3 linked regions of the Saccharobesus litoralis genome follow. The protein of the gene in region 1 interacts with the protein of each later gene in a pairwise test. Links are inferred from orthologs where the notes say so. Each region holds a gene or a part of one and is shown in the gene's direction. Other genes may lie near its edges. The genes, in order: C2869_RS14520, C2869_RS20565 and C2869_RS17035.

Region 1 (10,933 bases):
GCATTGCGAAGTGCAATGTTTCAAGCCAATCTGACCCAGCCATTTCCGGAAACCAAAGCTCATCTTCTTTTGTCGGTTTTTGACAGATGCGTTTAATATCCATCATCATATTAAACCCGAGCGCATAAGGGTTGATACCTGAATAGTAAGGGCTGTTATATTCAGGTTGTAAAACCACGTTGGTATGACTATGAAGAAACTCTAAGATAAATCTATCTGTTACTAATCCTTCATCATATAAATGATTAAGAATGGTGTAATGCCAGAATGTAGCCCAGCCTTCATTCATGACTTGAGTTTGTTTTTGGGGATAGAAGTACTGAGATATTTTTCTTACTATTCGTACTAATTCTCGTTGCCAAGATTCAAGTAAGGGGGCATTTTTCTCAATAAAGTACAGAATGTTCTCTTGTGGTTCTTCAGGAAAATTAAATTTGCTTTTAGACTTTTCGGCTTTTTTCTTGGGTATTGTTGTGTGCCACAAATCGTTTACTTGCGATTGCAAATAAGCTTCTCTGTCTTTTTGCCGTTTGGTTTCTTCATGTAATGATATTTTTTGTGGTCGCTTATAACGGTCGACACCATAATTCATTAAGGCATGGCATGAATCTAATATCTGTTCTACTTCATCTATACCGTATTTTTCTTCACATTCAGCGACATAATTTTTAGCAAACAGCAAGTAGTCAATAATTGAACTGGCATCAGTCCATGTTTGAAACAGGTAGTTACCTTTAAAAAACGAATTATGACCATAACACGCATGGGCCATGACTAGCGCTTGCATAGTAATGGTGTTTTCTTCCATTAAATAAGAAATACAGGGCTCTGAATTAATAACTATTTCATAAGCTAAGCCCATATGGCCACGTTTATAATTTTGTTCAGTTTGAATAAATTTTTTACCATACGTCCAATGACTGTAGCCTATGGGCATACCGACACTGGAGTACGCATCCATCATCTGTTCAGCCGTGATAACCTCAATTTGGTTAGGGTAGGTATCTAGCTTGTAATGGGCGGCTACACGTTTAATTTCTTGATGGTATTGGTCCAGTAGTTCGAATGTCCAATCCGGCCCATCACTTAAGGGTTTTCTTTTTGTCATGCTGCCCCCTTGGTCGTTTGTTTTTTAAAAAACTCTCTAAATACTGGGTAAATATCATCAACCGATTTGATATTTTGGATAGCAAGGTTATCGAAACTCTCAGCTAATGATTGATACTCTCGCCAGAGTGTTTGATGCGCCCGAGTCGTAATTTCGATATAGGTGTAATAACGAATAAAAGGCAACACGTTATTGCTTAGCAACTCGGTGCATAGTGGTGAATCATCAGCCCAGTTATCTCCGTCAGAGGCTTGAGCTGCGTAAATATTCCATTGATTGGGAGGGTAACGATCTCGTACTATCTCATCCATTAGTTTTATAGCGCTCGATACGATAGTTCCACCGGTTTCTTTGGAGTAAAAAAATTCTTGTTCATCCACCTCTTTGGCTTGAGTGTGATGACGTATGTAAACCACTTCAACATCTTTGTATGTTTGCGTTAAGAATAAATACAACAGTATGTAAAAGCGTTTGGCGATATCTTTTGTTGCTTGATCCATTGAGCCAGACACATCCATTAAACAAAACATGACGGCATTTGATGTTGGAACTGGCTTTTGCTCAAAGTTGCGAAACCGCAGGTCAAATTCATCAATAAATGGAATTTTACTAAGCTTGCGTTTTAAACTTTCTATCTCAGCAATTAATATGTCTATTTCGCTTTGGTTACCTTTCGCGTCTTGTTGTAAATTTTCTAATTCATTTTCTGCTGCTCGTAAACGTTTTTTATGTTTACCAGCCATAGCAGTGCGCCGCGCAAGCGAATTTTTTAATGAGCGCACAATATCAAGATTTGCTGGGTTACCCTGAGATTTAAAGCCAGCTCGATGCGTTTGAAACTCAATCATTTTATCTAGTTGAGTTTTTTGCAGGTTTGGTAACTCTAAGTCTTCAAAAAGTAAATCGAGATATTCACTTTGCGAAATTTGAAAAACGAAATCGTCTTCACCTTCCCCCGAATCTGAAGCTTCCCCTTGGCCACCACCACCTTGCCCTCCTTGAGGGCGAGGTATTTTGTCACCCGGAATAAACTGATCGTTGCCCGGGTGTACCATATCGTTAACACCGCCTTTACCTCGGTGAAAAGTAGGTTCCGATATATCGCGTTGCGGTATCGTAATACTTTCACCAGAGACAAGGTCAGTGACACTGCGGTTATTGATAGAGTCAGAGACAGCTTTCTTAATCTGTTTTTTATAACGTCTTAAAAATCGTTGTCGATTGACAGTACTCTTTTTCTTGGCATTAAGCCGACGATCAATAAAATGCGCCATTGCATCTCCTTAATATAACTAAGATGATTTGCGGACACGTAAGTACCATTCAGACAATAAACGCACTTGTTTTTGGGTATAGCCTTTTTCCATCATTCGAGCGACAAAGTCGTCGTGTTTTTTCTGATCATCACCAGATGTTTTGGCATTGAACGAGATAACAGGCAATAAATCTTCCGTATTAGAGAACATTTTATGCTCTATCACTGTTTTTAGCTTTTCGTAGCAAGTCCAATTCGGGTTTTTACCTTCATTGTTTGCTCTGGCGCGTAGCACAAAATTAACAATCTCATTTCTAAAATCTTTCGGGTTGCTAATTCCAGCTGGTTTTTCAATTTTTTCTAATTCATTGTTGAGAGCGGCTCTGTCAAATAACTGACCAGTCTCTGGATCGCGGTATTCTTGATCTTGGATCCAAAAATCAGCATAAGTGACATAGCGATCAAAAATATTTTGTCCATATTCAGAGTACGATTCTAAATAGGCTGTTTGAATTTCTTTACCAATAAACTCTACATATTTAGGTATTAAGTATCCTTTTAGGAACTCCATATACCTGTCTGCAGTTTCTTGCACAAATTGCTCGCGCTCAACCTGTTGTTCTAAAACATAAAATAGGTGTACTGGGTTCGCTGCGATCTCGGTATGATCAAAGTTGAAGACCCGAGAAATGATCTTAAATGCAAATCGTGTCGATAGGCCGTTCATACCCTCGTCGACACCTGCAAAATCGCGGTATTCCTGATGTGATTTCGCTTTTGGATCGGTATCTTTTAAACTTTCACCATCATAGACTCTCATTTTAGAGTATATACTTGAATTCTCTGGTACAGCTAAGCGAGACAAGACTGAAAACTGAGCCATTAACTCTAATGTACTTGGAGCACAAGGCGCTTGGTTTAATTGACTGCTTTCAAGTAACTTTTGATAGATTTTTATTTCTTCTGAAACCCTTAAACAGTAGGGGACTTTAACAATAAATACGCGGTCTAAAAATGCTTCGTTGTTTTTATTGTTTCTAAAGCTTTGCCATTCGGATTCATTAGAGTGGGCTAGAATAATGCCATCATAAGGTAATGCCGACATACCTTCAGTCGGATTGTAATTACCTTCTTGTGTGGCAGTCAGTAACGGATGCAGCACTTTAATCGGTGCTTTGAACATCTCGACAAATTCCATCACACCTTGATTGGCACGACACAAGGCGCCAGAATAACTATAAGCGTCAGGATCGTGCTGCGCGTACTCGTCAAGGTAACGAATGTCTACTTTGCCGACTAAGGCTGAAATGTCTTGGTTGTTATCATCACCAGGTTCTGTCTTAGCAACGGCTAGCTGATCGAGTACTGATGGATATACTTTCTCAACACGGAATTTAGAAATATCGCCATTAAACTCATGTAATCGTTTTCTGGCCCAAGGAGACATAATGGTTTTTAAGTAACGGTTTGGTATACCGTATTCAGATTGCAAAATGTCGCCATCTTCATTAACGTCAAATAAGCATAGCGGGTGGTCATTAACAGGCGAACCTTTAATGACGTAAATAGGACATTTCTCGACTAAGGATTTTATTTTTTCAGCTAAAGATGATTTACCACCACCAACAGGACCTAATAAATAGAGAATTTGTTTTTTCTCTTCTAGGCCTTGGGCTGCGTGACGCAAATAACTAACAATTTGCTCAATCGCTTCTTCCATACCGTAGAATTCAGAAAATGCTGGGTAACGAGAAATGATGCGGTTTGAAAATATCCGACTTAAACGTGGATCTTGAGACGTATCAACCATTTCTGGTTGGCCGATTGCTTGCAATAGGCGCTCTGCCGAATTGGCGTAGGCCATCTTGTCTTTTTTACATAGCTCTAAAAACTCTTCAATCGAATACTCTTCGTTTTTCGTTGAATCGTAGCGCTCCTGAAAATGCTCGAAAATACCCATAAAGTTCCCCCGAGAAACCGTTTATCATTAGCAGAAAATGGATTTAAATTAATCGCTTACTTTAAATTTAGATGCAAAAAGCCAAGAAAACCAAAAAAATATGTTAATTAAATTACTGGATTTTTTATGCAAATCAGACTTATAGGGATTAGCTGCCAAAAAACGGCGATAAAATGCGAATATACAAACGGTAGAGGGGACAAATGGTGAGGCTAACGGTGCAAGAAATCTCCGTACTTAATTCAGTAGTAAATTAAGCACGGAGTTAGGGAAGATTACTTAGCTAGGTTAGCAGCTACGAATTCCCAATTAACTAATTTCCAGAACGCTGTTAAATAAGCTGGGCGAGCATTACGGAAATCGATGTAATACGCATGTTCCCATAAATCAACAGTTAATAGCGGAGTTACACCTTCTTCTGTGATTGGCGTTCCAGCATTTGATGTATTAACCAATGCTAAAGAACCATCAGCATTTTTAACTAACCAAGTCCAGCTTGAACCAAAGTTATTAACTGCTTTGTCATCAAATTGTTTTTGGAACTCTTCGAAAGAACCAAATGCAGCGTTGATTGCATCAGCTACAGCACCTGTTGGCTCGCCACCACCATTTGGTGATAAACAGTTCCAGTAAAAAGTGTGGTTCCAAATTTGAGCAGCGTTGTTGAATAAACCACCTTCAGACGACTTAATGATTTCTTCTAAACTTTTTTCTGCGTTATCAGTACCTTCAACTAAACCGTTTAGCTTAGTTACGTAAGTTTGATGATGCTTACCATAGTGAAATTCTAAAGTTTCTTTAGAAAAGTGTGGCTCTAATGCATCTAATTCGTAGGGTAAAGCTGGTAATTCAAAGGCCATTGTTCGATTCTCCGTTGGCTTGTTTTAATAAGTAATACTGAATAAAAGTAGTGGCTTTTGGCAAAGCTGCCAAACTCTTTTTAAACGTATAATAGTTTAACTAATTTAAAAAAATTGAATACCCAAAACATGTATGGATTAAGCGATTATTTTAATTGTTTGTTTATAGTCTTCTCGCTCAGGTCTTATGGTTCATTGTCAGCGCTTACTCTCGACTTTGGCTCCTGCGTCGTCCTACTACCTAAATCCCTTTAGGCAGCCCCAATCACATAATAGAGCATATGCTCATGAGGTCTCGAAGCTTGACGGCTTCCCCTAAAACCAGATCGCTTTGACTATAACTGAGGGTTATTTACTAAAAATCAAGGTTTCAGTGAGTTAGTTTATAAAAATACGCTTAACAGGTTTCAGTTATAGAACCGAACCGCATAATAACTTACAATAATACTCAAGTATTATTGTAACGTCTCGAATATAGAGGTTTCTATGGAAACATTAGATAAAATCAAACAACAAATTGCTGAAAATCCAATTTTAATTTACATGAAAGGTAGCCCAAAGTTACCAAGTTGTGGCTTCTCTTCGCAGTCAGCTCAAGTTTTAATGAACTGTGGTGAACCGTTCGCTTACGTTGATATTTTACAAAATCCTGATATTCGTGCAGAGCTGCCTAAATATGCTAATTGGCCTACCTTTCCTCAGTTATGGGTTGAAGGTGAATTAATTGGTGGTTGTGACATTATGTTAGAAATGTTTCAACAAGGTGAGTTACAAACTCTAATTAAAGAAACTGCGGCCAAACATAAAGAAGATGAGTCTTCTGCAGAGTAAAAATATATTTTCTTTACTTATAAAAAAAGCCAGCGCTATTGCTGGCTTTTTATTGTTGTTTTTGAATTATTTTCTTTTTACATGGTTGCCCGGTGAATAACCATAATGATTTTTAAAGGCTCGTTCAAAAGCGCTCCGATAACTATAGCCGAGTAACTCACTAACTTCTTCAATACTCATGTCCTGATCGAGAAACTCAGCGGCAGACTCTAAACGCTTGTCTTTAATATACTGACCGATAGACTCATTGTATGCGAGTTTGAATTGTCGTTGTAAGGTCGAGACGCTGGTATTAAGCATTTCAGCTAATTGTTGAGCATTCGTAACCATATTGGTGTAGTCATCAATAAAGTTTTTGGCATTTTGCGCTAGGTTATGTTGGCGCGATAGTGCGTTATTACCCTCATTAATGCCTTGATTATCAATGATTTCTATTATGTCTGATACAAGGCTAAAAATGTTGGCACTTACGGCAAGAACGTTTGATGATTCTTTACTGGCAACGAGCTTCATCAGATCTTCGAATTTGGTTCTGAATGTCAAAGGCGTTTCGAGCTGATGAAAGGCATACTTTTCTTGATCTATTTCACGTTGTAATTCAAATAATTTTTTACTGTCGAAATTAGATAGCTGACACAGGTTTTCTAAACCTTGGCGGCTCATAATAATAAAAAAGGTTTTAACTGTACCCTTATCATAACTAATGAGTTCAGTCGCACCTTTACCAATGGCACTTACAGATAATTTAGAGCGTAAATTTCGATTTTTGTGGCTTAAATTGTAAGCATTACATTGGTGTACATATTGAATAGAGTAAAAATCTTCGTTGCCATACTTTTCATTAATAAATGCAGGGAGTTCTTCATGACAGAGAAATACAGCGGCTCCAGGTACTAACTTCAAGGAGCGGTCTTGACTATGCAGGTAACGGTCAATTTTATCGGCTGAAAACGGAGATTCAAATTTGGGTTGGCGTTCAACACATTGAATTAAATCGGGTGCTTGTTCTATAAATTGCTCGAGTCGGTAGCTGACTATTTGTTTGCCACGGATCTTTTGAGCGATTAACTCTCTATTTTTCATATCTCTTGCGTATCACATGTTGTGCAAGTACTGCTGTTTAATAGCCTTTTGCTATAATAAGCCTGCAATTCTAACAATATATTGATTAAAACCAACAGTTAATATGTCATTCATCTAACATTTAAGCTCAAAATATCAGAATTGGTAGAAAAAAGCGCTAATTAAATTAATAATCATCTACTTTTTTCGTCTTAAAATTGAGTTTTTATATCAATTGAAACTGTTTTAACTTCATCTAAGGCTTGCAGTAATTGTTTTATAAGCTCGACAAGTGGCTCTATTGTATTATCTTGTTTTAATCGGGTTTCAATGTCATAGGCGAGATTTTGTAGCTTGGGGGTCCCGGTGTAACACGTAGTGCCATGTAATTTGTGAATTGCTGTTAACAACTGTTGAGCATCTTGATTGAATAACGCGGTTTGGATCTCTTCGCTGGCATTAGCAATGGAATTAAGCAACATATCTAGCATTTCTATAGCGAGATCGTGGCGGTTATTGGCTCTACTTAAGGCAAGCTGCCAGTCTATTATGTCAGAAGAGTTTGATGTTGCTTTAATGTCTGTTGAATAATTTGTTAGTTTTCGAAGCAAGTTTTTTAATTCGTCTTCATCTATCGGTTTAGTAACATAAGCACTAAACCCTTGCTGCATAATTTTATGTTTTTCACTGGTCGAAGCGTGAGCTGTTACAGCCGCTATTGGTGTTTGCTGATTTAAACTGTCTTTTTGAATATTAATACATGCTGATACGCCATCCATGATCGGCATTTGTATATCCATTAATATAGCTTTATAAACGCGGGCTCTTGTCAGTTCTAATGCTTGCTGACCATTTTCTGCGGTATCAACTAGGTAGCCTTGCTCTTGTAATAAAATGAATAACAATTTCAGGTTGAGAGGATTGTCATCAACAATCAGAATTCGATTGGCGTCATTATTTTCACTATTTTTATCATACGTGACTTGGTCTAAATTGACTGCAGATATTGTTTGTTTCGGTAATGTTGGTAAGTCGTTTTGGCTTCGATGTTCATTATTAAGTATTTCAGCAAATTTTCGAGTTTGTATCGGTAAGCACAAAGGCTTGCAGCCGGTACTGGTACTTAATCTTTGTACCATCTTTAATTCACTACAATAAGTAGAGATAAAAATGGTTTTTATTTGCGATTTTACGTTGTTAACCATTCGGCAATATTCGTCAAATGATAATTCGCTCAAATCATAACGAATGATAGCAAAGTCGAAATTTTGATTACTGGCCTCATTATCATTGATAAAGTGAATCAGCGATTTATAACGCCTAACTGTTATTTGCCATTGAATAAGTAAATCATGTATTGCGTTATAAGCGTGATCGACTGGCTCAATCAGGGCGAATGTTTTATTTAGCATGCCATTAGCAGTGATAGGTACTGATATAGGCATGGCATTTATGTCATTTTTAAATACAAACTCAATTTTTGTCCCTTGATTAGCTTTACTGGTTATTGAAATATTGCCATCCATTTCTTTAGCTAGTCGTTGGGAAATGACTAGCCCCAAACCCGTTCCACCATATTTGCGAGTGATACTTGAATCAGCTTGGCCAAACGGTTCAAAAATATGTTTTATTTTATCTTGCGTAATGCCAATACCAGTGTCATTAACTACGACTTTAATTATGACGCTTGGGTTGTCACTTTTAATTAATTCTACGTCAATGGTTACCGCGCCTTTTTCAGTGAATTTGATAGCGTTACCGACCAAGTTAGTAATAACTTGGCGAATTCGCATGGCGTCTCCCACTAAGTTTTCAGGTACGTCAGACAACACATTGAGTGAAATGTCTAAGTGTTTTTCAGCAGCATTTGGGGCAAGTAGAGTGACAACTTCTTCAATATTGTCACGTAAATTGTATGGGACTTTTTCCAAAGTCATTCGACCTGCTTCTAGCTTTGAAAAATCTAAAATGTCATTAATAATACTGAGTAAATTATTGGCGGAACTTTCAATAGTTTTCAAAAAGTCTTGTTGGTGCGCAGTTAAATCCGTTTTTAGTAATTGCCGAGTAAAACCCAGTACGCCATTTAGCGGTGTTCTTAGCTCATGGCTCATATTGGCTAAAAATTCTGATTTAATCCGGTTTGCTTCTAGCGCTTTACGCTTAGCAATGTCTAATTCAACATTTTGAATTTCTATTTGTTCAATGCTTTGTCTTAAATCGCTTGTTGCTTGTTCTATATTTTGATCAAGCTCTTCTTGGCTTTTAATTAATAGACTAGACAAGTTTCCTATGCCTAATCTTATTCTCTCTAATTCATTGAGATGTAAAGGTTGGGTGAAGGCAGGGGGCTGTTTTTGTTCTATACAATTAATATTATTAAGTAAGGCTTTGATTGGTTGAGATAAGCGACGTAGTACAAAGTTGGCTAAACCTAAACTAATGACAACAGCCAAAATTAATATCAGTATCGTAGTAACATAAACCTTATATTTTTGATGGGTTATATTATCTGTGGTTAATTGGATTGAAATATAGGGTATTTTTACTGCGCGTTTATCTTCATCAAAATTTGCTTCATTTAACAAAGGTGTTCTAAAAACAATAAATCCGTTATCTATCTCGTAATTTGTTACTTCAAAATTATTTTGCCCAGGCTCAGAACGTAGCATGGCAAATTCATTATGATAATTACTCGTTGTGATGAGTCGATTGTCGGCAGAGAAAATGGCGATACTGACCACTTCAGCGCTAAATTTTCGTTGGGCATGATCGATTAGCGCTTTTAATTCATTCTTTTTACTTTGTTTCAATAAGCTATTAGCGGCAATGGCTAATGGTTCAATAATATTTTTGCCAGTGTTAATTTGACGCAATTGAATTTCTGATATGGCGCCTACAGTAAAATATCCAGCTATTAAGCTTGAAATAAATAGGGTAGGAATAACCGTAATGAAAAAGACCCATTCTTTTAAGTTTTTGTTGTACATGCTCTTTAACTAATAAAGTATCTTTATCAAATTGAGTGATTGTTTCATGCCATATGTATAATGGTACATATCTGACGATTGGTCTGCTTAATTAGGGCAGAATAACAGTCAAAACACAAAGTTGTAACCCCCAATAATTGGTCAATTTAAAACATGGTACAGATTTATACTAGCAATGCTAAAAAAAGCAAAAAGAGACAAGATATTAATAAAACGTTTAACGTAGAGATAGCTACATTAAACCAGCATGGCGAAGGGGTTGCTAAATTAGAGGGTAAGGTTGTATTTGTTAAAGGCGCTTTACCGACTGAAAAGGTCAAAATTAAAATAATTGATAGCAAAAAACGAGTAGCATCTGCCCAGCTAATTAGCATTAGCAATAAAAGTGAAGAAAGACGAGAGCCATTTTGTGCTCACTATCAAGCTTGTGGTGGTTGTCAGTTGCAACACCTAACACATGCCGGCCAGTTGTTATACAAGCAAGACGTCGTTGCGGGTTTATTAAAAAAACATGGTTGGCTGGATAAGCAAACGAGTTTACCTTGGCAAGCGACGATAAAAAGTAAAGAATCCGCTTATAGAACACGCGTTCGCTTAGCTGCCTATTATGATAATAAGAGTCGTTCTGTCTCTATTGGATATCGTCAAGCGTCAAATAAAAAAATAGTGCAAATTACCCAATGCGATATCATGTTACCGCAATTGTCATGTTTAATTGAGCCTTTGCGAGTATTAGTTAACCGATTTACTAACAAACAAGCAATTGGTCATATTGACTTAAATGCTTTTCATTGTGAGCCAGAAAAGCAAGACGGAAAACCTATTGTAAACTTTCGATTTTTAAAGCCTTTTTCACAACAAGACTTA
Region 2 (10,971 bases), 1.4 Mb from region 1 along the record:
AACTTTACTAAAACCAACTGCCATTAATATCATTAATAAAGTCACACCCAACATGATAGGACCATCCCGATTAACCGCTGATGGATCGATCACCCCTGGCGCAATGATACCTGGAATGGCAACAACTGCGAGGGCATTAAAAATATTGGAACCAACAATATTGCCCAAGGCTAAGTCATCTTCACCTTTCATCACACCGGCAATTGAAGCGGCTAGTTCAGGTAAAGAGGTACCTATAGCAATAATGGTTAATCCAATGACTAAATCTGATAAGCCGTAATATTTGGCGATAGTCACTGCGGAATCAACCAGTAAATTAGAACTTAAAGGTAATAAAATTAAACCAAACGCTAGCCAAAATAGTGCTTTAGGCATAGGTACACCTTCTGGTACATCATCAGACAACTCGTCTTCTAAAAGGTCTGGTTCGTCTGTTTTAGACTTTTTAAGCGCCCGCCAAGTGAGGTAGCCTATAGTTGCAAAGAAAGCGATAAGTAACATTATGCCTTCTAAGCGTGTGAATTCCTGATTGTAAATTACGGCAATCGCTAAAACAGAGCTAACAAAGACTAAAGGTAATTCTCGTTTTAATGTTGATGAGGATACTGAAATAACTTTTAAAATAGCGGTTAAACCGAGTACAAGTGTGATGTTGGTAATATTGGAACCTATAGCATTACCTATAGCCGTGTCTATTTTTCCGTCGAGTGCGGCAGTTGCGGCAACCATCATTTCAGGTGCTGATGAGCCCATAGCAACTATGGTTAATCCAATAATGAGTGATGATAAACCTAAGTTTTTAGCTAAAGCAGCGGCGCCAAACACGAACTTATCTGCGCTAAATACGAGTCCGATAAGACCCAAAATGAGGAATAAAATGGCTTCTAACATGTAAAATTAATAATTATAAGGTAGTTGGTAACGCATTATATCCAAACCGCTACAATAATTTACAATATTTCGTCTGACTAATTTGCAACCTTTCTGTTAGAATTGCGGTCTTATCGCAAGACGCGCCACACTAGAGAAAGACATTGAGTTTGTCCACAAGGACAGTGCATGGATCCTAAAAATTTCGTACAAATAGAAGATTTAACCTTCTCTCGCGACGACAGAATTATTTATGAAAACATCAGTTTGACCATTCCTAAAGGGAAGGTGGTCGCTGTGATGGGCCCTAGTGGTATAGGTAAAACCACGTTATTGCGATTGATTGGCGGTCAACTTCGCCCTGATTCTGGCAATATTCTGTTTGATGGCAAAAATATCCCCAATCTGAGCCGTAGTGGGCTTTACGATATTCGTAAACAAATGAGCATGTTATTTCAAAGTGGTGCCTTGTTTACGGAAATGACGGTGTTTGAAAATGTCGCCTTTCCTATTCGTGAACACACAAAGCTGCCGGAAGATATTATTCGTAGCATGGTGTTAATGAAGTTAGATGCGGTTGGTTTACGTGGCGCAGCGTCTTTAATGCCAAATGAGTTGTCGGGTGGAATGGCGCGCCGAGCAGCTTTAGCTAGAGCTATCGCACTTGATCCACAATTGATTATGTATGATGAGCCGTTTGTTGGCCAAGACCCTATCTCTATGGGGGTTTTGTTAAAACTCATCCGTTCATTGAATGATGCGCTTGGCTTAACCTCAATCATAGTGTCACATGACTTACATGAAGTGATGGCCATTGCTGATTTCGCTTATATTATTGCCAATAAACAAATTATTGGTTATGGCTCGCCAGAGCAGTTACGTGCACATCAGTCGCCTTTAGTTCATCAGTTTATGGCAGGTGAAGCTGATGGACCTGTGCCATTTCATTTTCAAGCACAGCCGTTTAAGCAACAATTGAAAGAGGTTTTGCTGTGATAGCTCAAGTGATAACTCAAATAGGGCGTGGTGTCATTCAGCAAGTCACAACCATGGGAAGAGCTGGGGTAATGCTGTTTTTTGCCTTGTTTGCATTACCAAATATCTCAAAATCCTTTCCTTTGGTTGTTCGACAAATATATGTTGTTGGTGTTCAGTCTTTAGCGATTATTGTCGTTAGTGGTTTGTTTATTGGTATGGTTTTAGCGCTGCAAGGCTATACTATACTCATAGGTTATGGCGCAGAAAATAGCTTGGGTCCTATGGTCGCCTTGTCACTGTTACGTGAACTAGGCCCAGTGGTGACCGCCTTGCTTTTTGCAGGCCGTGCAGGCTCTGCGTTAACCGCTGAAATTGGGTTAATGAAAGCCACTGAGCAGTTAACTAGCATGGAAATGATGGCCGTTGATCCGCTAAGACGTGTTATTGCGCCGCGCTTTTGGGCGGGTTTTTATAGCATGCCGCTGTTAGCGTTTATGTTTAGCGCTGTGGGAATTTTTGGTGGACACTTAGTGGGAGTCGACTGGCTTGGCGTTGATGAAGGTGCTTATTGGGCTGTTATGCAAGCATCTGTTGATTTCAGCGACGATGTGATGAATGGCTTTATTAAAAGTGTCGTTTTTGCCTTTGTCGTCACTTGGATTGCTATTTTTAGAGGTTATGATTGTATACCCACTTCAGAAGGGATTAGTAAAGCAACAACGCAAACCGTTGTGCACTCATCTCTGGCTGTTTTGGGATTAGATTTTGTGTTAACTGTATTGATGTTTGGAGAATAATAATGACAAACCGTAAATTGGAGTTCGGTGTTGGTTTGTTTATCGTAGCTGGCTTTATCGCCTTTTTAGTGCTCGCTTTAAAAGTTGCTGACTCAAGTTCTGTTGGTAGTTCTGAAACCTATCAGCTTAAAGCCAAATTTGACAATATAGGTGGTTTGAAAGTCAGAAGTCCTGTCAAGGTTGGTGGGGTTGTTGTAGGGCGAGTTTCTAGTATTGCATTGGACCGCACCGATTATGTGCCGGTTGTCACTATGGATATTTACCAACAATACAATGATTTCCCAGAGACTAGCTCGTTGAGTATTTTAACTGCAGGTCTATTAGGCGAGCAGTATTTAGGCTTAGAGCCTGGATTCGTGGACGACGGTATTGAAATATTAGCGCCGGGTAGTTTTATTGAAGACACCAAGTCTGCGTTAGTATTAGAAGAACTTATTGGACAGTTTTTATTTAGTCAAAACGATGACTAAGCATAGGGATGTGTTAGGAGTTATTTAAAAGTATGAACTTAGTTAAAATTAAAAAGTACGTTGCACTAACATTTGTTTTTGTATGTATTGGTATTTCGTCTATGGCACAAGCTGCCATGGAAGCAGACCCTTATATTTTATTAAAAAATGTGGCGCAAAGTGCATTTAATCGATTTGATAAAGAATTAGATACGATTAAGCAAAATCCTGATCATTTAAAAGTGATTGTTAGTGAAGAGCTATTACCGCATATTGATTACACCTATGCGTCATATAAGGTATTAGGCAATAAACACTTCCGAAAACTGTCGACGGAACAAAAAAGAGAATTTGTTCAAGTATTTAAAGACTACATGGTAACCGTTTACGCTCAGGTATTTTCAACCTATCGTCAAACACAAAGTGTCGCGGTTGAACCAAGCAAAGACTTTTCTAATCTTAATATTGTGGTAGTTAAGAGTAAAATCATAGAACCGGGCCGCCCAGATATCGATTTGTATTTTAAATTTCGTAAGCGAGAAGATAAAAATACTGGTGCAATCAGTTGGCGCGCATACGACATGGATGCCGAAGGTATTTCAGTGTTAGATACCAAACGAAAAGAAATTAATGAGGCGATTAAGCGTTCGGGTATTAAGGCTGTTATAGCCGATCTAAAAAGCAAAGCCGAAAAACCTCTCGTGTTAAAGCAGCAGGATACGCAATAGTATGTTAAGCATTACCGTAGAAAGTGATGTTGTAAAGCTAGTGGGCAAATTAAGCCGATTCGATAACTTTAAAGGGTTATCCATTCCACAACCTCAGAATGATTTTTTGAGTTTAGATATGGCTGAATTTAGTACCGATACCGCTGGCTTAGCTTGGCTTGTTAAACAAAAATTACTATTAGAAGCAGCGGGCGTCGAATTAAAATGGCATAATGTTACTGATGAGCTGGTTAAGTTAGCCAGCATTAGTAACGTTATTGACATTTTAGGTATCGAATAATTTCTATGGATCTTGAACAGATTAAACAACTTCTTAACGATTCGTTAGACCTCAGCGATATTCAAGTTAAAGCTGAAGGCTCTCACCTTGAGATTGTAGCCGTTTCGGAATCATTTGCAGGTCAACGCTCATTAAAGCGTCAGCAGGCGATATATGCCCCATTAATGGATATGATCGCTGATGGCACTATTCATGCTGTTGCCATTAAAGCCTTCACCGAAGAAGAATATCGTAAGCATAAGCTTTTAAATTTCTAGTTATAGTCTTCTCGCTCAGGTCTTATGGTTCATTGTCAGCGCTTACTCGCCCCAATCACATAATAGAGCATATGCTCATGGGGTCTCGAAGCTTGCCTGCATGGATGCAGGTACCAAAAGTAGGCGCTTTAAGCGAGGGGCGTTAGCAGGACGCGGTAGCTTTGACGGCTTTGCCTAAATGGATGTAGGTACTTAGGTTTCGTCTGGAACTAGAAACCTGCCCCTAAAACCAGATCGCTTTGACTATAATTATAATTCTCTCATTAACCATCAGGTTTTCCGTTAATGGATAAATTGCAGATTGAAGGTGGTGCATCGTTATCGGGCGATGTACGCATCTCCGGCGCTAAAAATGCCGCTCTTCCTATTCTTTTTTCAAGTATCTTGGTTGCTGATAAAGTCACTTTTACTAATGTGCCGCAACTAAGAGATATCAATACAACGCTTAAATTACTTGCCGAGCTGGGTATAAGCAATCAATGTGATAACGATAGCGTGCAACTTGATGCGTCTAGCTTGACATCGAGTATTGCTCCTTATGAGTTAGTTAAAACCATGCGCGCTTCTATTTTGGCGCTTGGTCCTTTGCTTGCGCGAATGGGCGAAGCTCAAGTGTCTTTGCCCGGTGGCTGTGCAATAGGTGCGAGACCGGTCAATTTACACATCCATGGCTTACAGCAAATGGGTGCCGAAGTGGTTGTTGAGCAAGGTTACATTAAAGCGAAAGTGGACGGCCGCTTAAAAGGTGCACGCATTTTATTTGATACAGTGACAGTGACCGGCACTGAAAACCTATTAATGGCGGCGACTTTGGCTGAAGGTACAACCGTACTTGAAAACGCCGCTCGTGAACCTGAAATTGTCGATTTAGCTGAATGCCTAATTAAAATGGGGGCTAAGATCCAAGGCGCTGGTACGGATAAAATCACGATTGAAGGCGTGCAGTCATTGCAAAGTATGCAGCACTCTATTTTGCCGGATCGCATAGAAACTGGGACATTTTTAGTCGCGGCAGCCGTTGCAGGTGGTAAAATTCGCTGTACTCATACCCGCCCAGAAATGCTAGATGCTGTGCTTATTAAGCTCAAAGAAGCAGGTGCGTTAATCGAAACGACGCAAGATAGTATTAGTTTGGATATGACAGGTCGTGAATTAAAAGCCGTTAATATTAAAACGGCTCCTCATCCAGCCTTTCCTACGGATATGCAAGCGCAGTTTACCACATTAAATTGTGTTGCTAACGGTTCTGCAAAAGTAACAGAAACCATATTTGAAAATCGTTTTATGCATGTGCCTGAGTTGCATCGGATGGGGGCTAATATTGAGCTCGAAGGGAATACCGCGATTTGTCACGGTGTTGAGCAATTGTCAGCGGCGCAAGTGATGGCTACTGATTTACGGGCTTCGGCTTGTTTAGTGATAGCAGGCTTAGTCGCAGAAGGGACGACAGTGGTTGATCGCATTTATCATTTAGACCGAGGCTACGAAAACTTAGAGCAAAAATTTGCAGGCTTGGGGGCTAAGGTCACGCGGGTCAGTTAAAGCTTAAACTTGTGATGTGATTTTCGATTTAAAGCCCGCGATTTAATGCGGGCTTTTTTGTTCGTTGTAAAATAGTTCAACTTCAACGTTATTTAACCGCTCTTGCATAGCTAATCTCGCATCGCCAATTTTGTATAACTAGTCTCGCAAGCGGCGTGTTATTGGGTCTTCGCCCATGATGACGGTTTTTTCTAGGATGATATTTTTACGTATTAATCGAATTTTAACTTGTGTTCCAGGTTTGGTGTTATCTAACCACTCTAACACATCATTTGGTTCGACAATCGGTGCACCAGCTAACTCAAAAATCAAATCACCTGGTTGTAAGCCTGCTTGTGCGGCGGGGCTATCGCTCTCGACTTCGTTGACTAAAATAGCAAACGCCTCTTCTGATTGTTTAAGCTCCGAAGGTAGACCATAAGCGCTACCAGAAATACCTAAATAACCGCGCACTACACGACCGTTCTCAATTATTCTATCCATAATCTTTAATGCTGAGTGAGCGTTTACCGCAAAAAAGATCCCTTGAGAGGTTGTTTGCTGGTTGAGTGGTGCGAGCTTTGCTGAGTTTATGCCAACTAACTCACCAAGAGAGTTAACTAAGGCACCGCCTGAGTTACCATCATTAATTGCCGCATCCATTTGAATAAAATCTGAATGATCAAGGTTGATGGCTTTGTTAGACATAAGACCTGAGCGACCGGTTGCGCCAATAATACCTTGGGTAATGGTTAAACCAAGGTTGTATGGGTTACCTATTGCTAGTACGACATCGCCTGTTTGAATAGCTCGGTTTTTATTTATTGGAATGACAGGCAGATTATTCGCTTCTACATACAGCACAGCTAAGTCGTTGGCGGGATCGGTTCCTATCAGCTGCGCTTCAAAAATACGCCCGTCTTGTAACGCTACGCCGATTAAATCAGCATCTTTAACAACGTGAGCAGCGGTTAAGATAAATCCTTTTTCAGACGCTATAACCCCAGAGCCTAATCCCTGTACTTCGCGTGTAATGTTATAGATGAAGCGATTGGTGGTTTGCGTGGTACGGGTATAAATATTGACTACAGCCGGTGCTGCTCGTTTGACTGCCATGGCATAGCTCACGGGGCGAAAATCGGGTTCGTTGGCTGCAAAAAAACTTTGCCATAATGCATTGTTCTTTTTGAGTTCTGGAAAAAAAGCAAACAAAAGAGCGGCGATAATGAAACCAATACCTAACGATTTAGCGATAAAGGTGACGGTATTTTTAATATGGTCAAAGGTTTTTTGTATATTCATGTCTATTAACGACAAAGGGCTAGCAGTAAGCTAGCCCTTTGAGTATCTACTATGACTGTATCTTATCTAATGAAAATATACAGTGGGGTGTCGCCACGTACAATATTTAAATAAAATGAGCCGCGCTTACCATCTAACATTTCCCGTAATTCAGCAATGTTGTCGATCCGCATCCGGTTAATGCCGATGATTTTATCGCCTTGCTCTAAGCCGATCATTTGCGCTGGTGCGCCATCAGCTATACTGTCTATCGTGATGCCGCCATCTTCATGATTACTTAGTTTAGCCCCTTCTAATTGTGGGTGGATAGCTGCTGCTTCAACTTTAGTTGCTGATGATTCTTTTAATACCACTTCCACTTCGATATTTTTACCGTCACGCACAATTCCCAAAGTTACTGATTTACCAGCACCAAAGGTCGCGATTTTGGCTCTCAGTTCGTTAAAGGTTGAGTTGCGTTTACCATTGATTGATACAATGACATCACCTGGTTTTAGTCCAGCTTCAGCTGCTGCAGTATCAGGGAAAACTTGTTCAACAAAAGCCCCTTGCGGTGTATCTAAGCCCCACTCTTTAGCTGATTCAGCATCTATGGTACGACCGGATATACCCAATACGCCACGCTTAACCTCACCAAATTGAATGATTTGTTCAACAAGGTTTTTCATCATGTTAGAAGGAATGGCAAAGCCAATGCCGACACTGCCGCCATTAGGGCCTATAATCGCAGTGTTGATACCAATTAATTCGCCTTTAAAGTTAACTAAGGCACCGCCTGAGTTGCCGCTATTAATTGGCGCGTCGGTTTGAATGAAGTTCTCTAGTTTTTCCATACCGAATACGCTACGCCCTAGCGCGCTAACAATACCTGAGGTAACAGTTTGGCCGATACCAAATGGGTTGCCGATAGCGATGGCAAAATCACCGACCCGCAGTTTGTCTGAATTAGCTATTTTAACCGCAGTGAGATCATCAGCTTCTATTTTTAACAATGCGACATCGCTTTCCGGATCTGAGCCTAATTTCTTAGCTTCAAATTCGCGACCATCTTTTAACGTCACGATAATTTCATCAGCATCGTCAATAACATGGTGGTTGGTAACCACATAGCCTTTATCTGCATCAATAATGACGCCAGAACCGACCGAGCGGAAAGGTCTTTCGCGTTGCGGAGCCTGGTTACCAAAGAAGCGTCGTAACGGTTCAGGTAACTGCTGCTTTTCGGCTTTAGTTCCTTGTACCATGATATCTACCACTGCAGGGGTGGTTTTTTCGAGCATTGGGGCTAAGGAAGGTTGCTTTTCGTCTTGACCAAACCAAGGAATTGCCGCGTTACTCATAGGGGCAACGGCTAGACAAGCCGAGATAACTAATATTTTGGAAAATTTGAAAATCGACATGATCAAATTAAAACTCCGTAACTAACTGACTAATTTCATTAAAAAAGCCTGTTATATTTTCTACATATAAGCAGGCCTTTTGTTATGCATCTAGACTTAAGCTAGGTTTAAAAGTTCAGAAAAGTAGGGATTTATTTACTCTCTTCTGATACTAAAATACCTGAGTTGCCCGCTGAGTAATCGAGCGGAGCGTTGGTTTCATCAGATTTTTGTACTGTTTTACTTAACTGCTCAACTGGTTTTGTTTCTTTGAGCCCTTCACTAACATCTGAACCAAAGTAGGGAATAAAGTCTTCCCCTTTTGAATCTGACGCTTTGACGCTAGCCCCAAACGTATTGGCAGTTTGAGCGGCTTGCATTGCTTGCTCTGCTAGCGTTTTAAATGATTGCTCAACGCCGGCCAAATAGTTGCTTAATTCTTGCTTAAGTGCATCTTGCTCTTGTTGGTTTTGTTGTAATTCATTTTGTAGCGCTTGTTGTTGACGACTACTCAGTGATAGGAAACGGTTTGCGAAAAAACCAGTTAATGTACCAACGGCAAAAATAAGTACACCCGTTATCCATGTCATAGTTTATTACCTTCTATTAGTTCATTTACTTCAGCCTGCATGGTAAATTCTAGCTTATGTTCAATCATTTAGCTTGCAATTTATAGTCTTCTCACTCAGGTCTTATGGTTCATTGTCAGCGCTTACTCGCCCCAATCACATAATAGAGCATATGCTCATGGGGTCTCGAAGCTTGACGGCTTTGCCTACATGGATGTAGGTACTTAGGTTTCGTCTGGAACTAGAAACCTGCCCCTAAAACCTGATCGCTTTGACTATATCGAGTAATGGCAAGCAATCATTACACTATGTCTGCTAAAAAAACGCCCTTAGCTTGTTATCAAGCCGATCTCCAACGCGCTGACTTTCATCACGACCCAGCACAAGAAAATGCCATTAATCATTTACAAAGGTTATATGATGATTTAGTCGCTCAGGATCAAGTCTCATCGTCTAGCTTTTTTAGCAAACTTAAAGCTAAATTTGTTAAGCCGCCACAGCAAGCGGTTAAAGGTTTGTATTTTTGGGGCGGTGTTGGTCGCGGTAAAACGTATTTAGTGGATACGTTTTTTGAGTGTTTGCCGTTTAACAATAAAATGCGTGTTCACTTTCATCGCTTTATGCATCGTGTGCATGACGAGCTAAAATTACTGAAAAATGTTGCCGATCCGCTGGATATTATTGCCGCTAAATTTGCTAAAGAAGCAAAAATCATTTGTTTTGATGAATTTTTTGTCTCAGACATAACGGATGCCATGTTATTAGGCGGTTTGTTTGAGAAGTTGTTTAAACTTGATGTGGTTCTAGTCGCTACGTCCAATATTGTGCCTGATGAATTGTATCGAAACGGTTTGCAGCGCGCCCGTTTTTTGCCTGCCATTGACTTGATTAATCAAAATTGTGAAGTCGTGAATGTTGATCATGGGGTTGATTACCGTTTAAGAACGCTAACCCAAGCAGAGATTTATCATTCACCGCTTGATGAGATCGCCGACCAAAATCTATTAAAATATTTTACTCAATTAGCTGTCGAGCCTGTGGAGCGAGATACTCAAGTTGAAATTGAGCATCGCATGATAAGTTGTCGAGCGCAGTGTGATGGTGTGGCGTTATTTGATTTCTCAGCCCTTTGTGAAACCGCACGTAGTCAAACTGATTACATGGAAATAAGCCGTATTTACCACAGTGTTTTACTTAGCAACGTAAAACAAATGGGACAAAGTAATGATGACGCGGCTAGGCGCTTTTTAGCGCTAGTTGATGAATTCTACGAGCGTAACGTTAAATTGATTATTTCATCAGCTGTATCAATAGAAGACCTATACAGTAGTGGTACATTAGAGTTTGAATTTAGACGTTGCCGTAGTCGGTTGCAGGAAATGCAATCGCATGAATATTTAGCGCGCCCCCATATCCCTTAATGATGACGATTTTTTCAACAATTTCAAAATAGTTGATGATCTTTATCAGCCTCTTTTGTATAATGCGCGCCCCCAGCCCATCCAGGCTGTCATTAGACAGGCCTTTGTTTTGAATTCTCGAAGGGGTTTTCAGGCATAAATTGGGGAGGCGAACGCCTCAAATATAAAGAATTTAGAGTTTGGGTTCATTTGATAATGAAAACTTTTACTGCGAAAGCTGAATCTGTACAACGCGACTGGTATGTTGTTGATGCAGAAGGTAAAACATTAGGTCGCATTGCGACAGAGATCGCTCGTCGTTTACGCGGTAAGCATAAGCCTGAGTACACTCCTCACGTTGACACTGGTGATTACATCGTTGTTGTTAATGCCGAGAAAGTTGTGGTTACAGGTGCTAAGTTTACTGACAAAGTATACTAC
Region 3 (10,768 bases), 570 kb from region 1 along the record:
TGGATTAAATGCCAAAATACACGCTCGACTTGCGAATAGGGTTCATCCTTACGAATAGTGACCTGTGTCCATTCTTCGAGCGTATCCCATAAAAACAAATTAAGCTCGTTGTACGGTAAATTTTTTTCACAAAATTCGCGTACATAATAGCTAAGTTGTTTCTTTTTAAGCTCTATGAATTGGTTAACTATCACGACTATAAGTATTCCTCAATTAATTCTTATGCTCTACTTTGTCATTCGTATAACAATACATGTCAAAATATATCTTTGTATATCAAATGGCCCAAAATAGCTGAATACTGGTCGTCAACAGGTTTTCTCGTTGACGACCTAAGTATAGACGCTGATTAGCTTTGCGGAAGTAAGGTGACGCGTTTAATTAGAACAATTTGTTTGGGAACGTCCGGTTGTCCTAACTTTGGGTTAAATTCAGTCTCTAGTTGCTTAAACTTTTCTAATATTTCGCTATTTGAATCAATTTCTCCAAACACGGTATATCCCCAGTTACGACCTGGGTTCAAATGATCATTGTCATTGAGGTTAAAAAAGAATTGTCGAGCTGCTGAATGAGGGTCATTCATTCTAGCCATGGCAATCGTTCCTTCATCATTTTTTAAGCCATTGCCACTTTCATTAACTATGCTGTCTCGTTTAGGCTTTTCTTGAAAGTTTTTATCATAGCCGCCAGTTTGAGCCATGAAATCGCCAATTACTCGATGAAAAATAACCCCATCAAACTCACCTTTAACAACATAGGTTAAAAAATTATCAACCGTAATAGGAGCACGTCGGCGATTAAGCTCTACTGTAAAGTCGCCCAACGAGGTTTCGAATTTAACTCTTGGATACAACACATCGGGTTGAATTCGTTTGTCCGCAGCAGCTTGCGCACTAATGGCCGTGGAAAAAAGCAGTAAGGTGATAACCTTGAAAATGTGAGAAATCATTTTTAAGTGTCCTTTATTCATTTATTTTAAAAGCAGCAAGAATGACAAATTTGTCATTGCTGGCAATATTTTTACAATTGCCGAAAATACGTTTTAGCTTAGTATGATAACCAAGGTGGCGATTACCAACAATGCGTAGCTCCCCCTTTACTTTGAGTACGCGCTTAGCATCATTAAACATTTGCCAAGCAATGTGGTCGGTAACGGCATTTGCCTGATGAAAGGGAGGGTTACATAAAATAACATCAGCGCTATTTGATGCTTGATTAGTTAAGCAATCATCTTGTATTACATTAACCTTTACTGTTTGGCTTTGTTGTTTATCTTTAGTGTTATTTATATTTTCTAGTGTTGTTTCTACTGCCTGTGCAGATTCGTCGCTAGCGATTAATAAAGAAGGCGTAAACGCTTGAAGTACGTTAACACTGAGTAAGCCATTCCCACAGCCTAAATCAATGACGCTTTTTTGATTACAGTTAGGTAAATTTTCGGCTAAGAAGCGTCCGCCTATATCAATTTTACCGCGAGCAAAAACATTAGGCGCAGCGGTGTAATTAACACCGTTAAGCGGTTTTTTAGTGGTTGACCAATAAGAAAATACGGGTGTAGATTCCACTGGGTCGAGCAGAGTTAAGTAACGGGCTTTTTGTTTAATGCGGCTGGGAACCACTTGTTTAAAGTAGCTCTTGAGTAACTTGATTATACTCGGAGTCAATTCAACTGCTTTGCTAGCGATGATAATGGCCGGTTTTGTCTTACCACTACTGCGCAAATATTCGACTAACTGTATTAATAAAAACTCGAGGTAAGCTACGGATTTAGGCAATTTAATGATTATACTTTGCCAATGGTTGTTTGCTGAAAAAGCTTGTGTTTGCGAGAGCACATGGACTGAGCTATTCGTTTCTGTGTGAAGGGCTGTTGGCCAGTTTCTCGTTAAATTATTTTTTAGTGCTAACTCACTCACTTTTGAGTCGGTATAACTATATAAAGCTATATTGGCAATTAACTTTAATGTTTTTAATTGATGCAGGCTCACTGCCAAAGCACCAAAGGCGTCGTTGATTAGCAGGGTGTTGCCTAACGTTATTTCCCCATCAAGGATCTGTTGTAACACATATTTGTCAGCGGCATCCCACGCACGTAAATTGGCATCGGCAAGTTGTGGTGGATAACGCCACAATTCAACTTGGCTAGCCGGCTTTGGTTCGTGTTGTGATTGCTGAGAAGAGTGCAATGCTAATATTGTTTCGTTAGACATGAAAAGTCGCTACTTTTTATAATCTTCTGTTTAGGTTTCGTTTGGTAATGGAAACCTGTCTTGATCCATCGATTATTTTGATTATTGATTTAATTCAAGGCACGAATAGTCAAAGCGATCGGGTTTTAGGGGCAGGTTTCTAGTTCCAGACGAAACCTAAGTACCTACATCCATATAGGCAAAGCCGTCAAGCTTTGAGACCCCATGAGCATATGCTCTACTATGTGATTGGGGCGAGTAAGCGCCGACAATGAACCATAAAACCTGAGCGAGAAGACTATAAAAAGCGTGGATTTTAACTAAACATATCAAGAAAACCTAGCTTGTTTAGCACAATGTAATGATTAATCACTTTGGACAATTCAGTTATAATGAAAAAGTGGTTTGTTTAGGGCGTGTTTATGCAGTTTCAGTTATTTGATAATACGCATTCGGCTTCGCAATTGGAGTTGCAAGGTAAAATGCCTTGGCAAGATAGCGATGTATATTATTTCCCTAATTTATTTTCGTTAAGTGAATCTCGGCATTATTTTCGACTACTTGAGTCGTTAAACTGGCAACAGGAAACCTTGAATTTATATAATCGAGAGGTCAAAACCCCGCGGTTACAATCATTTTATGGCGATAACGGCGTTTATTATACGTATTCTGGCCAGCGGTTTGATGCTACAGAATGGGTACAGGTGTTGTCGTGTCTTAAACCTTGGTTAGCATCGACATGTAGTCAAGTGCTTGGCCGTACCATCCAGTTTAACGCTATGTTGGGTAATTATTATCGTGACGGTAATGATAATATGGGATGGCATGCGGATGACGAGCCGGAATTAGGCCAAGAGCCTGTTATCGCGTCGTTGAATTTTGGTGCAGCCCGAGACTTCAAATTTAAGCACAAATTTTCTTCTCAACAACATAACTTGCTATTAGAAAATGGTAGCTTGTTGATTATGGCAGGCAAAACTCAACAATTTTGGTATCATAGCTTACCTAAAAGGATGCGAGTTGCAGAGCCTAGGATTAATTTAACCTTTCGCTATTTAATTAACTCGCCCAAATAAATCATTGCGTGAGTAAAATGTCAGTCGAATCAGTAATTATAGAAAAGCTAACTCAAACCTTTGATCCAGCCGTACTTGATGTGATTAATGAAAGTCACATGCATTCTGGACCAGCAACAGAGTCTCATTTTAAGGTTATTGTTGTTAGTGACAACTTTATTGGCCAGCGCTTGTTGGCTAGGCATAGAGCGGTTAATTCTTGCTTAGCTGATGAGTTGGCAGGACCTGTTCATGCGTTAGCCATCCATGCTTATCATCCTGAAGAATGGCAAACGCGAAAAAATGATGTTCCTCTATCACCAAATTGCTTAGGTGGCAGTAAAAAAGCCTAATAATGTTAAGACACGCCCCGATAAGACGATTAAAACAATAAACAAAAATAATGAAGCAAATATCTTTTTTTATTGATCAAGTTAGTGAATGGCTTGGCAAAATAACCGCTTGGTTTACTTTACTCATGGTTGTCTTGATGACATCTGTCGTTGTGATGCGCTACGGCCTAAATATAGGCTCGATTGCGCTACAGGAGAGTGTATCTTATTTTCACGCAGCGGCATTATTGTTTGCCGCTGGCTATACATTAAAATATGACGAGCATGTTAGGGTTGATGTTTTTTACCGTCACTTTTCACTTAAGAAAAAAGCAATGGTTAATTTATTAGGCCATCTTTGTTTGTTATTGCCTGTGGTGATATTTATCTTTTGCATGAGTGTCGAATACGTTGCTAATGCTTGGCAGATTAAAGAGGCTTCCGCTGAGCCGGGCGGCTTACCCTTAGTGTATGTACTTAAGTCATTTATTTTAGTGTTTAGTGTTGTCATGGTATTGCAGGCAGTCAGTGAAATTATCAAAAGTATTTTGCTATTAACACAGTCACAGTCACAGTCACAGACACAGTCACAGACACAGTCACAGTCTCCGTCACAATCACAACAACAGTCACACAAGGAGAGTATCTAATGGAATGGCTCTCAGTATTACTTTTTGTTGTTGTCTGTTTGGTTTTAATGTCGGGCTATCCAGTGGCGCTAGCCTTAGCCGGAACCTCAATAATATTTGCTACCTTAGCCAGCTTGTTTGGCGCTTTTGATTTTAGTTTTTTTAATGCCTTGCCGAGTCGCTTATTTGGCATTGTTAATAATCAAACCTTGCTCGCGGTGCCTTTATTTATATTGATGGGTGTCACGTTAGAAAAGTCTAAAATTGCTGAAGATTTGTTGATATCTATGGCGCAATTGTTTGGCCGTTTTAAAGCGGGTTTGGCGCTAAGTGTAATTTTAGTTGGTATGTTACTAGCGGCCAGTACCGGCATCGTTGGCGCAACGGTTGTGACAATGGGCTTATTGTCTTTACCTGCAATGCTTAAGCAAAAATACCCAGCATCCTTAGCAACTGGCATTATTTGTAGTACGGGGACGCTAGGGCAAATTATTCCACCTTCAATTGCTTTAGTCTTGTTGGGTGATGTTTTGTCAAACGCTTATCAACAAGCGCAAATTAGCCAAGGGATTTTTTCGCCTGAAACGGTTTCAGTGGGTGACTTATTTGTCGGTGCCTTAATTCCGGGGTTAATACTGGTTGCTTTTTATGCGCTGTACGCCATTTACGCAGTGTACACAGACAAAAATGTTCAACCGGTTAAAAACGATAATGACAATATTAACCTTATCGCGTTACTGAAAGCGTTATTACCACCACTGACGTTAATATTTATTGTTTTAGGCTCTATTTTATTGGGGTTTGCAACGCCGACCGAAGCTGCCGGCATAGGCGCATTTGGTGCTTTAGTTTTGGCGGCGGTTAAGGGCAAGCTCAATGTGGATCAAGCTCAGTTAATAGGCCAAGACACAGTTAAAGTCACGAGCATGATTTTTCTGATCTTAATTGGTGCGTCTATCTTTTCCTTGGTGTTTAGAGGGTTAGGGGGCGAAGATTTAATTCATGATGTTTTCCATAATATGCCAGGTGGGGTTTGGACTGCCATCCTTGTGGTGATGCTGGTGATATTTGTATTGGGTTTTATTCTCGACTTTATTGAGATCACTTTTGTTGTAGTGCCGATTGTTGGACCTGTGCTTCTAACTATGGGGGTTGACCCGATTTGGTTAGGGATCATGATAGCCATTAATTTGCAAACTTCATTTTTAACCCCACCATTTGGCTTTGCTTTATTTTATTTGCGTGGTGTTGCCCCAGCGAGTATTAAAACCGCGCAGATCTACAAGGGCGTTGCGCCATTTATTGTTATTCAACTATTGGTTTTAGTATTGCTGGCTGTATGGCCTGAGTTGGCTACTTGGTTACCTGAAATAATGTATGGCTAACAGATAAAGAATTAGGACAATTATGCGCAAAGTCACGGATTTGAAGCCATCAACCGCAGTTGAATTGTTTTTTTTCAATGCAGTTCATAAAAAAGCCCGAGCGCGAGCTGAATATATTGGTTGTATCGAAAACCAATACATGATGTTTCGTTGGCCAAAGTCGAAAGATAGTCGCGATGCGAGTTCGCTACGATCTGGGGTTAAAGTCATGGCACGAGCTTTGGTTGATGATTTTCACATGGACTACATTGTTTTTTCTGCAGCAGTTCAAGCTAAGATAACTTATAAAGAGCCTATTTTAGTGCTGGATTACCCACAAGAGGTGCAAACTCAAAAACTGCGTACTCAGCCAAGAATTAAAGTTGAACTAATGGCGGAAGTTAAAGTGCCGCAAATGAACTTAGATTTAATTGCCTTGTTAACGGATTTTTCGTTGAGCGGTTGTAAATGCGAATGTTTGCCTAGCGATGGTAGCAATCATGATTTTGCTGAATTAGAAGAAAATTTGTTAGAAAAAGAATTAACTATAAACGCGCAATTTGATCCGGTTAGTCAAACTGAAACCACGCTGAAAGCCGTAGTGAAAAATGTTAATGCTAAAGAAAAGTTGCATTTAGGCCTGAAGTTTGAGAAAAACGCCAACCAGAATTTACAAAGTATTTTTACAAAGTTGCTGCTAGATATGCAGGGCATATCGTTGACGGAACTTGAACAAGAATAAATAGGACAATTATGAAGAAGTATTGTTTAGCATTAGTCACAGGATTAAGCCTATTGTTGGCGGCCTGTGGTGGTAATGACACAGCAGAAACTGGCGCTGCGCCAGCCGCTAAAAAGTTTAAGTGGAAGCTTGTCACTAGCTGGCCTAAAAATTTTCCAGGTCTGGGACACGGCCCCGAACTATTCGCCCAATATGTTAACGAAATGTCTGGCGGTCGCTTAACCATAAAAGTATATGGTGCTGGTGAATTAGTTCCGGCTTTTGGAGTTTTTGACGGTGTGCGCAATGGTGCCGCTGAAATGGGCCACAGTGGCTCGTATTTTTGGAAAGGTAAAATTCCAGCCTCACCTTTCTTTTCTTCCATTCCTTTTGGTATGAACGCTCAAGAGTTGAATGCGTGGATCCATTATGGAGATGGCTTAGCACTTTGGCGCGAGCTTTATAAACCATTTGGCTTAGTGCCTTATGCCGGTGGCAATACAGGTGTGCAAATGGCGGGTTGGTTTAATAAGGAGATCAACTCGTTGCAAGATATTCAAGGTTTAAAAATGCGTATTCCGGGCTTTGCTGGCGACGTATTTAAAAAGGCCGGAGGTGTGCCGACTACGTTACCGGGTGGTGAATTATTCACTGCATTACAAACGGGTACAATTGATGCCACAGAATGGGTTGGGCCATATAATGATTTAGCATTTGGTTTTCACAAAGCGGCTAAATATTATTACACCACGCCTTGGCATGAGCCAGGTTCGATGCTTGAGTTTATTATTAATGAAAAAGCGTTGGCGGCATTACCTAAAGATTTACAAAAAATTATTGAAGTGGCCGCGCGAGCCGTTAATTCAGACATGCTGTCAGAATATACCGCGCGTAACCAAGAAGCACTACAAACATTAACCAAGCAACATGGTGTAGAGGTACGTCAGTTACCTGCTGATGTAGTTGCCGCCTATAAGCGATACAGCCAACAAGTCATTGACGAATTAGTTGCGACAGATAAAACGGCTGACAAAATTTATCAATCGTACTCTGCGTTTTATCAAAAAGTTAAGCAATACAATCAGCTATCTGAGCAAGCGTATTACGCTTCACGTGATCTTAACTGATCAGATCAGTTAACGATGACAATATCTTTAGAATAGCGCCGTTGTCGGATTCAGTTCCAATAAATCAATGGCGCTAGTCAATAAAAATTCATTCGATTAGGAAAATTAATATGGTTATCAAACCTAAAGTTCGCGGTTTTATTTGTACAAATGCTCATCCCGTTGGTTGCGCGGCCGCAGTACAAGAGCAAATCGACTATGTTAAGTCAAAAGGTCAATTAGAAGGGCCTAAAAATGTACTGGTTATCGGTTCTTCTACTGGCTACGGTTTAGCTTCGCGCATTACCGCTGCATTTGGTGCAGGTGCAAAAACCTTAGGTATTTTCTTTGAAAAACCAGCAACTGAGAAAAAAACCGGTAGCGCGGGTTGGTACAATTCTGCTGCGTTTCAAGCGGCAGCTGAAGAGGCTGGTTTATACGCAAAGAATATTAATGGTGATGCTTTTTCAAATGAAATCAAGCAACAAGCAATTGATATTATTAAAAAAGATTTAGGCAAAATAGACTTGGTTGTATACAGCCTTGCGGCGCCACGTCGTACTGATCCGAATACGGGTGAAGTTTATTCTTCTACGTTAAAGCCAATTGGTTCATCTGTTACCACTAAAAACCTAAATACTTCTAAGCGCGTCATTGAAGATATTACCGTTGAAGCAGCGAATGAAGCAGAAATCCAAGGCACGATTGATGTTATGGGTGGAGCTGATTGGGAAATGTGGATCGATGCATTACAACAAGCTGACGTGTTAGCCGAAAATTTCAAAACCACGGCTTATACTTATATTGGTAAAAAGTTAACTTGGCCAATTTATGGGCATGCGACCATAGGTAAAGCGAAAGAAGATTTAGATCGTGCTGCGGCTGCGATTACTGAGTCTGTTGCTAATGTAAATGGCAAAGCTTATGTCACCTCGCTAAATGCAGTTGTCACTCAAGCAAGCTCTGCCATTCCTATTATGCCTTTGTATATTTCAGGTCTTTTCAAAGTGATGAAAGAGCAGGGTACATATGAAGGGGTTATTGAGCAGATCGCAGGCTTATTTTGGGAAAACCTTTATGGCGAAAGCCCGCGTTTAGACGAGGCAGGTCGTTTAAGTCAAAACTACAAAGAGCTTGAAGATAAAGTTCAAGATGCTGTACAGAAAATCTGGGATGAAGTTGATACTGATTCAATTGATGAATTAACCGACTATAAAAGTTATCACCATGAGTTTTTGAAGCTGTTCGGTTTTGAAGTTGATGGCGTTGATTATGACGCGGATGTCAGCCCGTTAGTTGATCTTAAAATTGAAGAATAAACCTTGACATTTATTTGCTGACTTGAAGCAATATCGTTTATTTTTTAACAGGCTGCCTTGCGCAGCCTGTTGTTTTTTTACCCATCCTTAAATGTGAACAATCCTCATTAGTATCACCTGGTTATTTTTTCATCATTTCGTAGCAAAATTGGCGCAAGCTGCTAGTTTTTATTAGCGTAAAATTACGATTTTGTGCTAAAATTTGCCGGTTAATAACACTAGAGAATATATGGTTAAGCAGATAAGTAATAAGAACAACAAATTGCTTAACCGGATACCAACTTTTTTATTTTTATTAGTTTTAACATTAAAACATTAAGTGCAAACCTATGATAACTATCAAGAAAGGCTTGGACGTTCCTATTACTGGAGCGCCAGAACAAGCAATATCTGACGGCAATGCCGTTACAAAGGTTGCTGTCCTTGGTGAAGAGTACATTGGCATGCGCCCGACTATGCGTGTTCGCGTTGGCGACACGGTTAAGAAAGGCCAGGTTCTTTTTGAAGATAAAAAGAACCCAGGAGTAGTATTTACTGCCCCTGCTGCTGGTGAGGTTACAGAAGTAAACCGCGGTGCTAAGCGTGTTTTGCAATCTGTAGTCATTACTCTCAATGGTGACGAGCAAGAAACATATGCTAAGTATGACGCGTCTCAATTAAGTAGCTTAGGTCGTGAAAAGGTTCAAGAAAACCTTGTTAATTCAGGTTTATGGACTGCTTTACGTACTCGCCCATACAGCAAAATTCCTGCTCTTGACTCGACAGCTAATTCAATCTTCGTTACCGCAATTGATACTAATCCTTTAGCGGCTAACCCTGAAGTCATTATCGCTGAAAACCAAGAAGCGTTTATTAACGGCTTAACCGTTATCACTCAGCTAACTGAAGGTAAAGTTTTCCTTTGTAAAGCTGCAGGCGCTAGCGTTCCGTCAACCTCAGGTGTTGAAACTCACGAATTTGGTGGTAAGCACCCAGCTGGCTTAGTTGGTACGCATATTCATCATTTAGATGCAGTAAGCGCGACTAAAACGGTTTGGCATGTTAGTTACCAAGACGTAATCGCTTTCGGTCAATTATTTACCACTGGTGAATTAAACACTAAGCGTGTTATTTCACTTGCTGGCCCAGCTGCTTCTAAACCACGTTTAGTGAGCACCCTATTAGGTGCCAATATAGACGAGTTAGCGGCTAATGAAGTCGTTGACGGTGAAGTACGTACCGTATCGGGTTCTTTATTACAAGGTACCAAAGCTGCTGGTGTTCACGCTTATTTAGGTCGTTATCACAACCAAGTTTCTTTATTGCTAGAAGGTCGTGAGCGTGACTTCATTGGTTATATGACACCAGGTGCTAATAAGTTCTCTGTTACCCGAGCGTACATGGGACACTTATTCTCAGGTAAGTTATTTGGCTTAACAACAACGACTAACGGTAGTGTTCGTGCCATGGTGCCAATTGGTAACTATGAGCGTGTTATGCCTTTAGATATTCTTCCAACTTTATTATTGCGTGATATTTGCGCTGGTGACACAGATAGTGCTCAACAGTTAGGCGCACTAGAGTTAGACGAAGAAGATTTAGCTTTATGTACTTTCGTTTGTCCAGGCAAAACAGATTACGGTGTTTTACTTCGTAACTGCTTAACAACTATCGAGAAGGAAGGTTAAGCATGAGCTTGAAACAATTTATTATCGATATCGAGCCGCATTTTGAAAAAGGCGGTAAGCATGAAAAATGGTTCGCACTATACGAAGCCATTGCAACTGGTTTATTTACACCTGGTTATGTGACTAAAGGTCAAACTCACATTCGTGATGCTATTGACTTAAAACGTATCATGATCACGGTTTGGATGGCTGTATTCCCTTGTATGTTCTTTGGTATGTACAACGTGGGTTTCCAGGCTCAAGAAGCATTAATCGCCGGTTTCGCCGTTCCTGATTCTTGGCAAGTGGCTATCTTCTCAGCTTTCGGTGGTAACTTAACCGCTGATTCCGGTTGGTTCGAATTAATGTGGTATGGGGCGTGTTTCTTCCTACCTATTTATGCCGTG

What was found.
Region 2: the proteins of C2869_RS14520 (region 1) and C2869_RS20565 interact in binary tests that used the Escherichia coli proteins (3 or more experiments, as listed by UniProt). The link is inferred for Saccharobesus litoralis from one-to-one orthologs.
Region 3: the proteins of C2869_RS14520 (region 1) and C2869_RS17035 interact in binary tests that used the Escherichia coli proteins (3 or more experiments, as listed by UniProt). The link is inferred for Saccharobesus litoralis from one-to-one orthologs.

What each region holds. Positions count from the first base shown.
Region 1 is NZ_CP026604.1:3,998,292-4,009,224, forward strand. Bases 4,470-7,341 are described here. They hold C2869_RS14520 (Grx4 family monothiol glutaredoxin), read left to right. Parts: upstream 4,470-5,669; coding sequence 5,670-6,014; downstream 6,015-7,341. Other genes in these bases: sodB (superoxide dismutase [Fe]), read right to left, coding at 4,599-5,183; C2869_RS14525 (helix-turn-helix domain-containing protein), read right to left, coding at 6,081-7,097; barA (two-component sensor histidine kinase BarA), read right to left, coding at 7,289-7,341. Outside these bases: C2869_RS14500 (SpoVR family protein), read right to left, coding at 1-1,108; C2869_RS14505 (YeaH/YhbH family protein), read right to left, coding at 1,105-2,382; C2869_RS14510 (PrkA family serine protein kinase), read right to left, coding at 2,401-4,323; more of barA, read right to left, coding at 7,342-10,066; 23S rRNA (uracil(1939)-C(5))-methyltransferase RlmD, read left to right, coding at 10,220-10,933. UniProt on the Escherichia coli protein: Monothiol glutaredoxin involved in the biogenesis of iron-sulfur clusters.
Region 2 is NZ_CP026604.1:5,382,500-5,393,470, reverse strand. The notes cover bases 2,824-5,733. They hold C2869_RS20565 (BolA family protein), read left to right. Parts: upstream 2,824-4,107; coding sequence 4,108-4,359; downstream 4,360-5,733. Other genes in these bases: murA (UDP-N-acetylglucosamine 1-carboxyvinyltransferase), read left to right, coding at 4,645-5,733; C2869_RS20570 (hypothetical protein), read left to right, coding at 3,824-4,102; C2869_RS20575 (MlaC/ttg2D family ABC transporter substrate-binding protein), read left to right, coding at 3,148-3,822; mlaD (outer membrane lipid asymmetry maintenance protein MlaD), read left to right, coding at 2,824-3,115. Also shown: C2869_RS20595 (calcium/sodium antiporter), read right to left, coding at 1-891; phospholipid ABC transporter ATP-binding protein MlaF, read left to right, coding at 1,060-1,866; lipid asymmetry maintenance ABC transporter permease subunit MlaE, read left to right, coding at 1,866-2,645; more of mlaD, read left to right, coding at 2,648-2,823; more of murA, read left to right, coding at 5,734-5,901; C2869_RS20555 (trypsin-like peptidase domain-containing protein), read right to left, coding at 6,040-7,182; C2869_RS20550 (DegQ family serine endoprotease), read right to left, coding at 7,245-8,582; C2869_RS20545 (YhcB family protein), read right to left, coding at 8,714-9,151; cell division protein ZapE, read left to right, coding at 9,439-10,551; rplM (50S ribosomal protein L13), read left to right, coding at 10,747-10,971. UniProt on the Escherichia coli protein: Involved in cell resistance against acid stress.
Region 3 is NZ_CP026604.1:4,562,207-4,572,974, reverse strand. What follows is about bases 2,233-4,939. They hold C2869_RS17035 (BolA family protein), read left to right. Parts: upstream 2,233-3,282; coding sequence 3,283-3,597; downstream 3,598-4,939. Other genes in these bases: C2869_RS17025 (TRAP transporter large permease), read left to right, coding at 4,226-4,939; C2869_RS17030 (TRAP transporter small permease subunit), read left to right, coding at 3,648-4,226; C2869_RS17040 (alpha-ketoglutarate-dependent dioxygenase AlkB family protein), read left to right, coding at 2,612-3,265. Outside these bases: C2869_RS17055 (hypothetical protein), read right to left, coding at 1-194; C2869_RS17050 (peptidylprolyl isomerase), read right to left, coding at 350-949; C2869_RS17045 (methyltransferase), read right to left, coding at 963-2,210; more of C2869_RS17025, read left to right, coding at 4,940-5,590; C2869_RS17020 (hypothetical protein), read left to right, coding at 5,613-6,311; C2869_RS17015 (TRAP transporter substrate-binding protein), read left to right, coding at 6,323-7,417; enoyl-ACP reductase FabV, read left to right, coding at 7,528-8,715; C2869_RS17005 (Na(+)-translocating NADH-quinone reductase subunit A), read left to right, coding at 9,045-10,382; C2869_RS17000 (NADH:ubiquinone reductase (Na(+)-transporting) subunit B), read left to right, coding at 10,385-10,768. UniProt on the Escherichia coli protein: Transcriptional regulator that plays an important role in general stress response. Has many effects on cell morphology, cell growth and cell division. Acts by regulating the transcription of many genes, including dacA (PBP-5), dacC (PBP-6), ampC and mreB.